DNA from 2 places in the Collimonas arenae genome. Region 1 is predicted to be linked to the other one. Evidence: predicted binding sites of a transcription regulator. Region 1 holds the regulator's gene; the other holds the start of a gene.
The links. Region 1 encodes LexA, which represses DNA repair genes until DNA is damaged. Its sites were predicted from a motif close to ACTGTATNNNNATACAGT; they were not measured.

Region 1 (4,427 bases):
TTGAAATGGCAAAAAACAGTTTTACCGGTTACCGCAAAATTACCGTGACGGAAGCGCTCTGCAGTAACGGCCGTGCTGTAACCGGCGTTCTATTATTTCTTGGCAAACGGTGACAACAAACCAACCATCTGGGCAAATACCTTAGGGCTGCCGGCGAGTACGTCACCCTTGTACAGGTAGTCGGATTCGCCGCTGAAATCGCCAATGATGCCGCCCGATTCGCTGATCAGCAGTGAGCCGGCAGCGATATCCCAAGGCTTCAGCCCTTTTTCGAAGAAGCCGTCGAGGCGACCTGCGGCCAGGTAGGCCAGGTCGAGAGCGGCTGAGCCGGGGCGACGCAGGCCAGCGCAATTTTGGGTCATGATACGGAACATCTTCATGTACTCATCCATGGCCGGACCTTCGGTTTCACGGAACGGGAAGCCGGTACCAATCAGGGCGTCGGCGATCTTGTCGCGCTTGCCTACGCGAATCCGCTTGTCGTTCAGATAGGCGCCGGAACCCTTGGTGGCGGTGAACAAATCGTTGCGGGTTGGGTCGTAGATCACCGCTTGCGTGATCTGGCCCTTGTGCTGCAATGCGATCGAGACGCAGTATTGTGGGAAGCCGTGGATAAAGTTGGTAGTGCCATCCAGCGGATCGATGATCCAGACGTTTTCGTTGTCGTCATGCAGATTGGCGGAGGCGCCAGATTCTTCGGCCAGGATTGCGTGATCCGGGTAGGCATTCTTCAAGACGTCGATGATCGCCGCTTCGGCAGCCTGGTCGACTTCGGTGACGAAGTCGTTATGCTGTTTCTTCGTTACCTTCAGCAGATCGAGGTCGAAAGAGGCGCGCGAAATGACTTGGGCACCGCGACGGGCGGCCTTGATGGCCGTATTGAGCATTGGATGCATAATCGAGGTAGGGTTCCGTTAAAATGGCGGCACTGTGCCAACCGGGAACAGAACCACCACTATGATTAATAATAATGAACGATGCGGACGTGCAGATGAATATTTTGATAAATAAGCAGCTTTTAGTCGCAGAAATCCGCGTTATGGCGCTATTTTAAATGAAGCTGGCCAAAATCAATACGTCTCTTTTCAACCGCCTGCGCTTTGTGCTGGTCGAAACCAGTAGTCCTGGCAATGTTGGTGCGGCTGCCCGCGCTATCAAAACCATGGGTTTTTCCGAGCTGGTCCTGGTCAATCCGCGCTTCCCCGATGTGTTGCAAAGAGATGAGGCCGTTGCATTTGCCAGCGGCGCACAAGACATCCTGGCTTCAGCGCGGATCGTTGCTACTGTCGAAGAGGCTTTGGAGGGCTGCAACTTTGCTGCGGCGCTGAGCGCACGCTTGCGCGAATTTTCCCCGCCTTTGACTGCCCCGCGCGCGTTGGCCGCCCAGTTGGCCGCTGATGCCAGCCTGAACGCTGCGGTGCTGTTCGGCAGCGAGCGCTACGGTCTGCCGAATGAAGTGGTCGAAAAGTGCAATGTCTTACTGAATATTCCTGCCAATCCTGAATATTCATCGCTGAATCTGGCGCAGGCTGTACAAGTGCTGGCTTATGAATGCCGGGTAGCTGCCAGCGAGGATTTGCCTTTGCCGGTCGGCAGTGAAATTGGCTTCCAGGGCAATGCCGCCAGCCTGAGCGATATCGATGGCATGTTTGCACATCTGGAGCAGGCCTTGATCGAGATTGAATTCCTTGATCCTGTCAGCCCGAAAAAACTGATGCCGCGCCTTAAGCGCCTGTTTTCCCGCGCCCAGCTGGAAACCGAGGAGGTCAATATCTTGCGCGGGATCGCCAGTCAGATTCTGACTAAGCGGCGTCGCCTTGATCGTTCCTGAGTTCGGTAGCCAGACGATATCAGCCGGCTGTTGTCCTGTTTTCAGTTAGTTCCAGCTGCGCAGTAGGCCAACCGCCAGGCCTTCAAGGGCGAAATCTTCCTGGCTCGGTGTCACGATAATAGGTTCAAAATCCGGGTTTTCAGGAAGCAACTGGATCACCGAGCCTGATTTCTGATAGCGCTTGACAGTCACGTCGTCGCCAAGGCGCGCGACGACAATCTGGCCATTTCTGGCGCTGTCGGTTTTCTTTACTGCCAACAAGTCGCCATCCATGATGCCAGCGTCGCGCATCGACATGCCGCGCACCTTCAGCAAATAATCCGGTTTGGCGCTGAACAGGGCGGGGTCGACATTGTAGGTAGCCTGGATGTGTTCTTGCGCCAGGATCGGCGATCCGGCGGCAACCCGTCCAACCAGCGGCAGGCTGAGTTGCATCAGGGCGGGATGCGGCAACGCCAGTTGTGTGCCTTGGCTGCGCAGGGTGGTTTCGGTCAGGCGGATGCCACGCGAGGTGCCGGGCGCTATCACGATGGCGCCCTTGCGCGCCAGCGCTTGCAAGTGTTCTTCGGCCGCATTGGCTGAACGAAAGCCAAGCTCGGTCGCTATTTCAGCGCGCGTCGGCGGAAAACCCGTGTTTTCGATGGCGTCCTTGATCAGGTCGAGGATTTGCTGTTGGCGGGCGGTCAGTTTGATCATAGGTATTTGTTTGCAATATTCGCAAGGCAAGGTTTAAGAGCCGGTGCAGCCGGACTGCGCTGCCCCCAACTGTTCAATTCAGGTAAGGCGGCTAAAGTACATAAGGTACGGTTGCGCAAAAAACGTATTTAATGCCATTGCATTAGTGCTGTGTATATCAACAGTCTGTATTTTTGTACAGTATTTGTGCAAATGCAAGATAAATGATGCGATTAAACCACTTCCTTATGCGGAAGTAGTTGCAGGCGCTTGAAAGCATTGAGTTTTGTTGCAATTGCGCGTACTATTGCTGGTTTTCCTCTTCCCACACTCGTCTTGACGCCGAGGTGGGCGATTCTTCAATCCGTCCAAAAGGAGCTTACATGCGTCATTATGAAATCGTATTTATCGTCCATCCTGATCAAAGCGAGCAAGTGCCTGCAATGATCGAACGCTACAAAGGTATCGTCACAACACGTGGCGGCACTGTACATCGCGTGGAAGACTGGGGTCGCCGTCAACTGGCTTACCTGATCCAGAAACTGGCAAAAGCGCATTACGTCTGCCTCAACATCGAGTGCGACAGCGAAACTCTGGCTGAAATCGAAACCGGCTTCAAGTTCAATGATGCAGTGTTGCGTCATCTGACTGTCAAGCTGAAGAAGGCCGAAACTGGTCCTTCGCCAATGATGAAGGCTGTGCAGAAGGAAGATGCTGCCAAGAGCCATCGCACTGAAGCGCCGGCAGCCTAATTGCCCGACCTATCAGCGATCCTATAGCCATCGAGTCCATCAGGAGTGAGTCAAGCCAATAACGTGTTTCAGCTGGTTGCCGATATTGCCGAACGTGAAGTCATCCGTTATACGCCGGCAGGCATTCCGATTGTATCTGCAAATTTGCAGCATCGGTCGGAGCCGATTGAAGCAGGAATCAAGCGTTTGATCGAATTCGAAATTGCCGCACTAGCTGTTGGCGAGATTTCGGGAAGATTCAGTCAGGCGCAGTTGGGTGGTACTTTCTGGTTTACCGGGTTCATGGCACGCAAGAGTCGCAATGGTAGAAGTCTGGTATTTCACATCACGGATTTCGCTGCGATAGAAGCAGATGCTTCCTCAGGAACATAGCTGAAATTGCAGATTAATTATTTTAGATACAGGAGCCAAAAATGGCATTCGGTAAAAAGTTCGATAAAAGTAAACTGAAAAACAAGCGTCAACAACAAAACCCGCTGTTCAAGCGCAAGAAATTCTGCCGTTTCACCGCTGCACACGTTGCCAGCGTTGACTACAAGGACGTCGACACGCTCAAGGATTTTGTTCAAGAAAACGGCAAGATCATGCCAGCACGTCTGACCGGCACCAAGGCAATCTATCAACGTCAAGTGGATACTGCGATCAAGCGCGCACGTTTCCTGGCGCTGCTGCCATACACCGATCTGCACAACGCTTAATTGACGACTTGAAATAGGAGAAAAATATGCAAGTTATTCTGTTGGAAAAAGTCGTTAATCTCGGCAATCTGGGTGAAGTTGTTCGCGTCAAGGACGGTTACGCACGTAATTTCCTGATCCCGCAACGCATGGCACGTCGTGCTACAACTACAGCTATCGCTGAATTCGAAGCGAAGCGCGCTGATCTGGAAACAGCAGCAGCAGCCAAGCTGGCTGTGGCGCAAGGCCAAGGCGAAAAATTGAGCGGTCTGACTGTTCAAATCTCGCAAAAATCGGGTGTTGACGGCCGTCTGTTCGGTTCCGTGACCAACTTCGACATCGCTGAAGCGTTGACCAAGCAAGGTTTCCCAGTTGAGAAAGCGCAAGTTCGCTTGCCGAACGGCCCGCTGAAGACTACTGGCGAACACGCTGTTGCTGTTGCTCTGCATACCGATGTCGTGGTCGATATCATTATCGCTGTGATCGGCGAGC
Region 2 (4,427 bases), 710 kb from region 1:
TCGATATCGAACTGGCAGAGCGCGATCCGGACAAGCTGGTCGAGATCATTGCTGCGCTAGAGCCGACCCTGGGCGGCATCAACCTGGAAGACATCAAGGCGCCGGAATGTTTCTACATCGAGAAGAAACTGCGCGAGCGCATGAAGATTCCGGTCTTCCATGACGATCAGCACGGTACCGCCATCATTTCCTCTGCAGCATTGCTGAACGGCCTGGAACTGGTCAACAAAGCGATCGGTGAAGTCAAGCTAGTGGCTTCCGGGGCTGGCGCAGCGGCGATTGCCTGCCTCGACCTGATGGTGGAGCTGGGCGTCAAGCGCGAAAACATTTTCGTCTGCGATTCGCGCGGCGTGATCCATGACAAGCGCGAAGACAAGCTCGACGTATCCAAGCAGCGCTATGTGCAAGTTACCGACGCACGCACTCTGGCAGACGCGATTGTTGGCGCCGACGTATTCCTCGGTTGCTCCGCACCTGGTGTCTTGACGCAGGATATGGTGAAGGCCATGGGCAGCCAGCCTATCATCCTGGCGCTGGCCAACCCGGAACCGGAAATCCGCCCTGAACTGGCGCTGGAAGCGCGCCCGGACTGCATCATCGCCACCGGCCGTTCGGATTATCCGAACCAGGTCAACAACGTGTTGTGCTTCCCCTATATTTTCCGTGGCGCTCTGGATTGCGGCGCCACCAGCATCACCGAAGCCATGAAGGTTGCTTGCGTGCGCGAGATTGCCGACCTGACCAAGGCTGAGATCAGCGAAGAAGTGGCTTCCGCCTATGCCGGCCAGGAACTGCAGTTCGGCCCGGAATACATCATTCCGAAGCCTTTCGATTCGCGCCTGATCTTGCGCATTGCGCCAGCAGTGGCGCGCGCCGCCGAAGAGTCTGGCGTGGCGACGCGCCCGATCAAGGACATGGATGCCTATCGCCAGTCGCTGATGCGTTTCGTCAGTCACACCGGCATGTTCATGCGTCCGGTGTTCCTGGCTGCGCGCGGTGAGCCGCAGCGCATCGTCTACGCTGAAGGCGAAGATGAACGCGTGTTGCGCGCGGTACAGATCGCATTGGAAGAAAAGCTGGTGCGGCCAATCCTGATCGGCCGTCCGGCGGTGATCGAAGCGCGCATCAAACGCGCCGGTTTGCGTTTGCAGGCTGGCCGCGATTTCGAATTGGTCAACCCGGAAGACGACGGCCGTTTCCGCCAGTACTGGGAGGCCTATCACGAGATCAAGGCGCGCGATGGGGTGACGCCTGAGATGGCGAAATCGACATTGCGCCGTTCGAATACGACCATCGCTTCGATGCTGGTCAAGCTGGGCGATGCCGACGGCATGCTGTGCGGCCTAGTCGGCCGTTTCGACAGCCATCTGGAACATGTCAGCGACATCATCGGCCTGCGCGAAGGCGCCAAGGGCTTTGCCGCCATGAACGGCCTGGTGCTGGATAAACACACCTTGTTCATCGCCGATACCTTCGTCAATGACGATCCGGACGCCGAACAACTGGCCGATATCGCCGCGATGGCGGTGGAAGAAGTCCGGCGTTTCGGAGTGCCGCCCAAAGTGGCCTTTCTGTCGCATTCGATGTTCGGTTCCAGTAATCGTCCATCGGCGAAAAAGATGCGCGCCGCACGCGACCTGTTCGTCAAGCGCATGCCGGATGTCGAAGCCGATGGAGAGATGCATGGCGATGCCGCGCTGAGCGCCGAGCTGCGTGCGCAGTTCTTGCCTAAGTCGACCCTGACAGGCAACGCCAATGTACTGGTCATGCCGAATCTGGACTCCGCCAATATCCTGTTCAACGTGTTGAAGATGACCGGCGGTCAAGGCGTGACGGTAGGGCCGGTACTGCTGGGCGCGGCTGCTCCCGTGCATATCCTGAACCCATCCGCCACGGTGCGCCGTGTCGTCAACATGACGGCGCTGGTCGTGGCCAATGCGATTTCTGCAAAACAGAAAGTCTGATCGGCAAGTAATGCTTTGGTAAGCGATCAGTAGAAACCAGCCTGAAAAAATCCCCGTACCTGCATCTGCAGCGACGGGGATTTTTTATAAGAATCTTCAATTTTGGCGTCCTCCGCTCCTCAGCCAGTTTTTCATATTTTGACGGCTGCGCATGTTTCCCATCAATTGAACACCGAGCGTTCGTATATACTACGAATAACTGTACGTTTGTACAGTGTAAAAATCATCTAAAGTGACTGCTCACCGCTTGAGCCGCATTGCTTGAATGTCATTGCATCCGGATCATGAAAAAACCGCTGGAAAACCGCTTTTACTACCTGGACAATTTTGTCACCGTTGTCGAATCGGTACGCACTCGTTATCGTCATCTGTTGAATCCGCAGGAGCAGGCGTTCGTCGATGGTTTCGGCAGTTTGCCTCAAGCTTCGGCGGCGTTACTGGTACGGATGGTGATGCGCAAAGGCGGGTTGTTCCGGCTCAGCAAACTGCGTTACGACGAAATCGGTTGCGCAGGCAACGCAGCTGCGGCTCTGGTAGCGGCTGGCTGGATCGATCCGCAGCCCTTGCTGGATCTGGATCAGTTGTTCAGCGTGTTAACTAAAACTGAAATCATCGCAGCTTTCCTGCTGTTGCAGACCAATAAGGGCGCGCGCAAGAGTGAACAGCTGGCCTTGCTGCATGCGGCGGAGGGCGTGGACGGTAGCGCTGCGCGCACGCGCAGTTTTACCGATTGGTGTCCCAGCGCCAGCGACAGCCTGTTACAGCTGAGTGCGCCGGTTGTTGCGCTGTGCGATCGTCTGCGCCTGATGTTTTTCGGTAACTTGTATCAGGACTGGTCGGAATTCGTGCTGTCGGAGCTAGGTATTTTCAAGTATGAACAGGTCGATTTATCTCCCGCTGCGCAAGGTTTCAGCTGCCGCCAGGATCTTGACGATTACCTGCATCTGCATGCTTGCCGCGAACGGTTTTACAACGGCGAAATGCCGCACGCCATAGTGGCCGATATCTGCGCCGAGCCTTATCCCAATACCTGGCTGGAGGAGCGCCGCAGCAAGCTGCTGTTCCACATCGCGCAACATTGCGAGCGCATCGGCGAGCTATCGCTGGCTTTGCGCCTGTATGCCGATAACAGCCGGCCCGGAGCGCGTCTGCGGGCAATCCGGGTGCTGGAACGTTGCGGGGAACCCGAAGCGGCGTTTGCGTTGGCGCAGCAGGCTGAAGGGCAGGCGGAAAGCGAAGCCGAACAACAACAGTTGCTGCGTGTGATGCCGCGCCTGCGGCGTGTGCTTGGCTATCCAAAACTGGCTAAAGCTGCTGCCGTTGGCATCGTCCAGCATCAGATTCAATTGATGCCTCCCGATTCTGGCATGTCGGTCGAGGCCGCGCTCGGCCAGTATCTTGCCCGAGAGGATGCGCCCGCAGTCTATGTCGAAAACGCGCTGATCAATTCCCTGTTCGGCCTGTTGTTCTGGGATGCGATCTTTACGCCGGTGCCGGGCGCTTTTTTTCATCCGTTCCAGAGCGGTCCGGCCGATTTGCACAGCCCCGATTTCCGTTTGCGGCGGACCGCGCAGTTTGATGCCGGCTTTGCCATGCTACGCAACGGCGGCTACAAGCAGATCATCTTGCATCGTTTCCATGCCAAGGAAAATACCCAGTCGCCGTTCGTGTTCTGGGGTGCAATCGATGATGAATTACTGACGCTGGCCTTGGATTGCATCCCCGCACCGCACCTGGAAAAGTGTTTTGAGCGGATCCTGCAAGACATCAAGAGCAACCGCTCCGGTCTGCCGGACCTGATCCAATTCTGGCCGGCGGAGAGGCGTTACCAGATGATTGAAGTCAAGGGGCCTGGCGACCGCTTGCAAGACAATCAGATCCGCTGGCTGGATTATTTCGCCAGCCATGACATCCCGGTTGCGGTGTACTACGTGCAATGGGTCGGGGAGACGGCGTGATGAATGCCGCTGCATCCAGCTCCAGCTATGTGGTCGCCGTGCGCACCCTGTGCGAATTCACGGCCAAGCAGGGCGATCTCGACCTGCGCTTCACGCCGTCGCCAACCGCACAAGAGGGAATCACTGGCCATGCCGTCGTGGCGTCGCGCCGTAATGCCTCTTATGAATCCGAGGTCAGCCTAAGCGGATCATTTGGTCACTTGCTGGTGCGCGGGCGCGCCGATGGCTATGACCCGGGCTTGAACCGGCTGGAAGAGGTCAAGACTTTCCGCGGCGATCTCGGCCGCATGCCGGAGAACCATCGCCATCTGCACTGGGCGCAGGTCCGGATCTACGGTCACTTGTTGTGCCAGAGCCGGCAACTGGATGAGTTGCAGCTGGCGCTGGTGTACTACGATATCGGTAGCCAGAAGGAAACCCTGCTGACAGAACATTTGACTGCAGGACTGCTAAAGCAATTCTTTGAAGACCACTGCGCGCGTTTCCTGGCCTGGGCCGAACAGGA

Region 2: LT85_RS07475 (VRR-NUC domain-containing protein) is a predicted target of LexA. The motif match lies at 2,163-2,180, and genes of this name have one in related genera.

The regions. Positions count from the first base shown of each region.
Region 1 is NZ_CP009962.1:2,360,846-2,365,272, forward strand. It holds gene LT85_RS10555 (inositol monophosphatase family protein) at 93-896, opposite strand; gene LT85_RS10560 (RNA methyltransferase) at 1,055-1,831, shown strand; gene lexA (transcriptional repressor LexA) at 1,877-2,527, opposite strand; gene rpsF (30S ribosomal protein S6) at 2,890-3,258, shown strand; gene priB (primosomal replication protein N) at 3,304-3,630, shown strand; gene rpsR (30S ribosomal protein S18) at 3,672-3,956, shown strand; gene rplI (50S ribosomal protein L9) at 3,983-4,427, shown strand, end outside.
Region 2 is NZ_CP009962.1:1,652,093-1,656,519, forward strand. It holds gene LT85_RS07470 (NADP-dependent malic enzyme) at 1-1,964, shown strand, start outside; gene LT85_RS07475 (VRR-NUC domain-containing protein) at 2,249-3,922, shown strand; gene LT85_RS07480 (ATP-dependent DNA helicase) at 3,922-4,427, shown strand, end outside.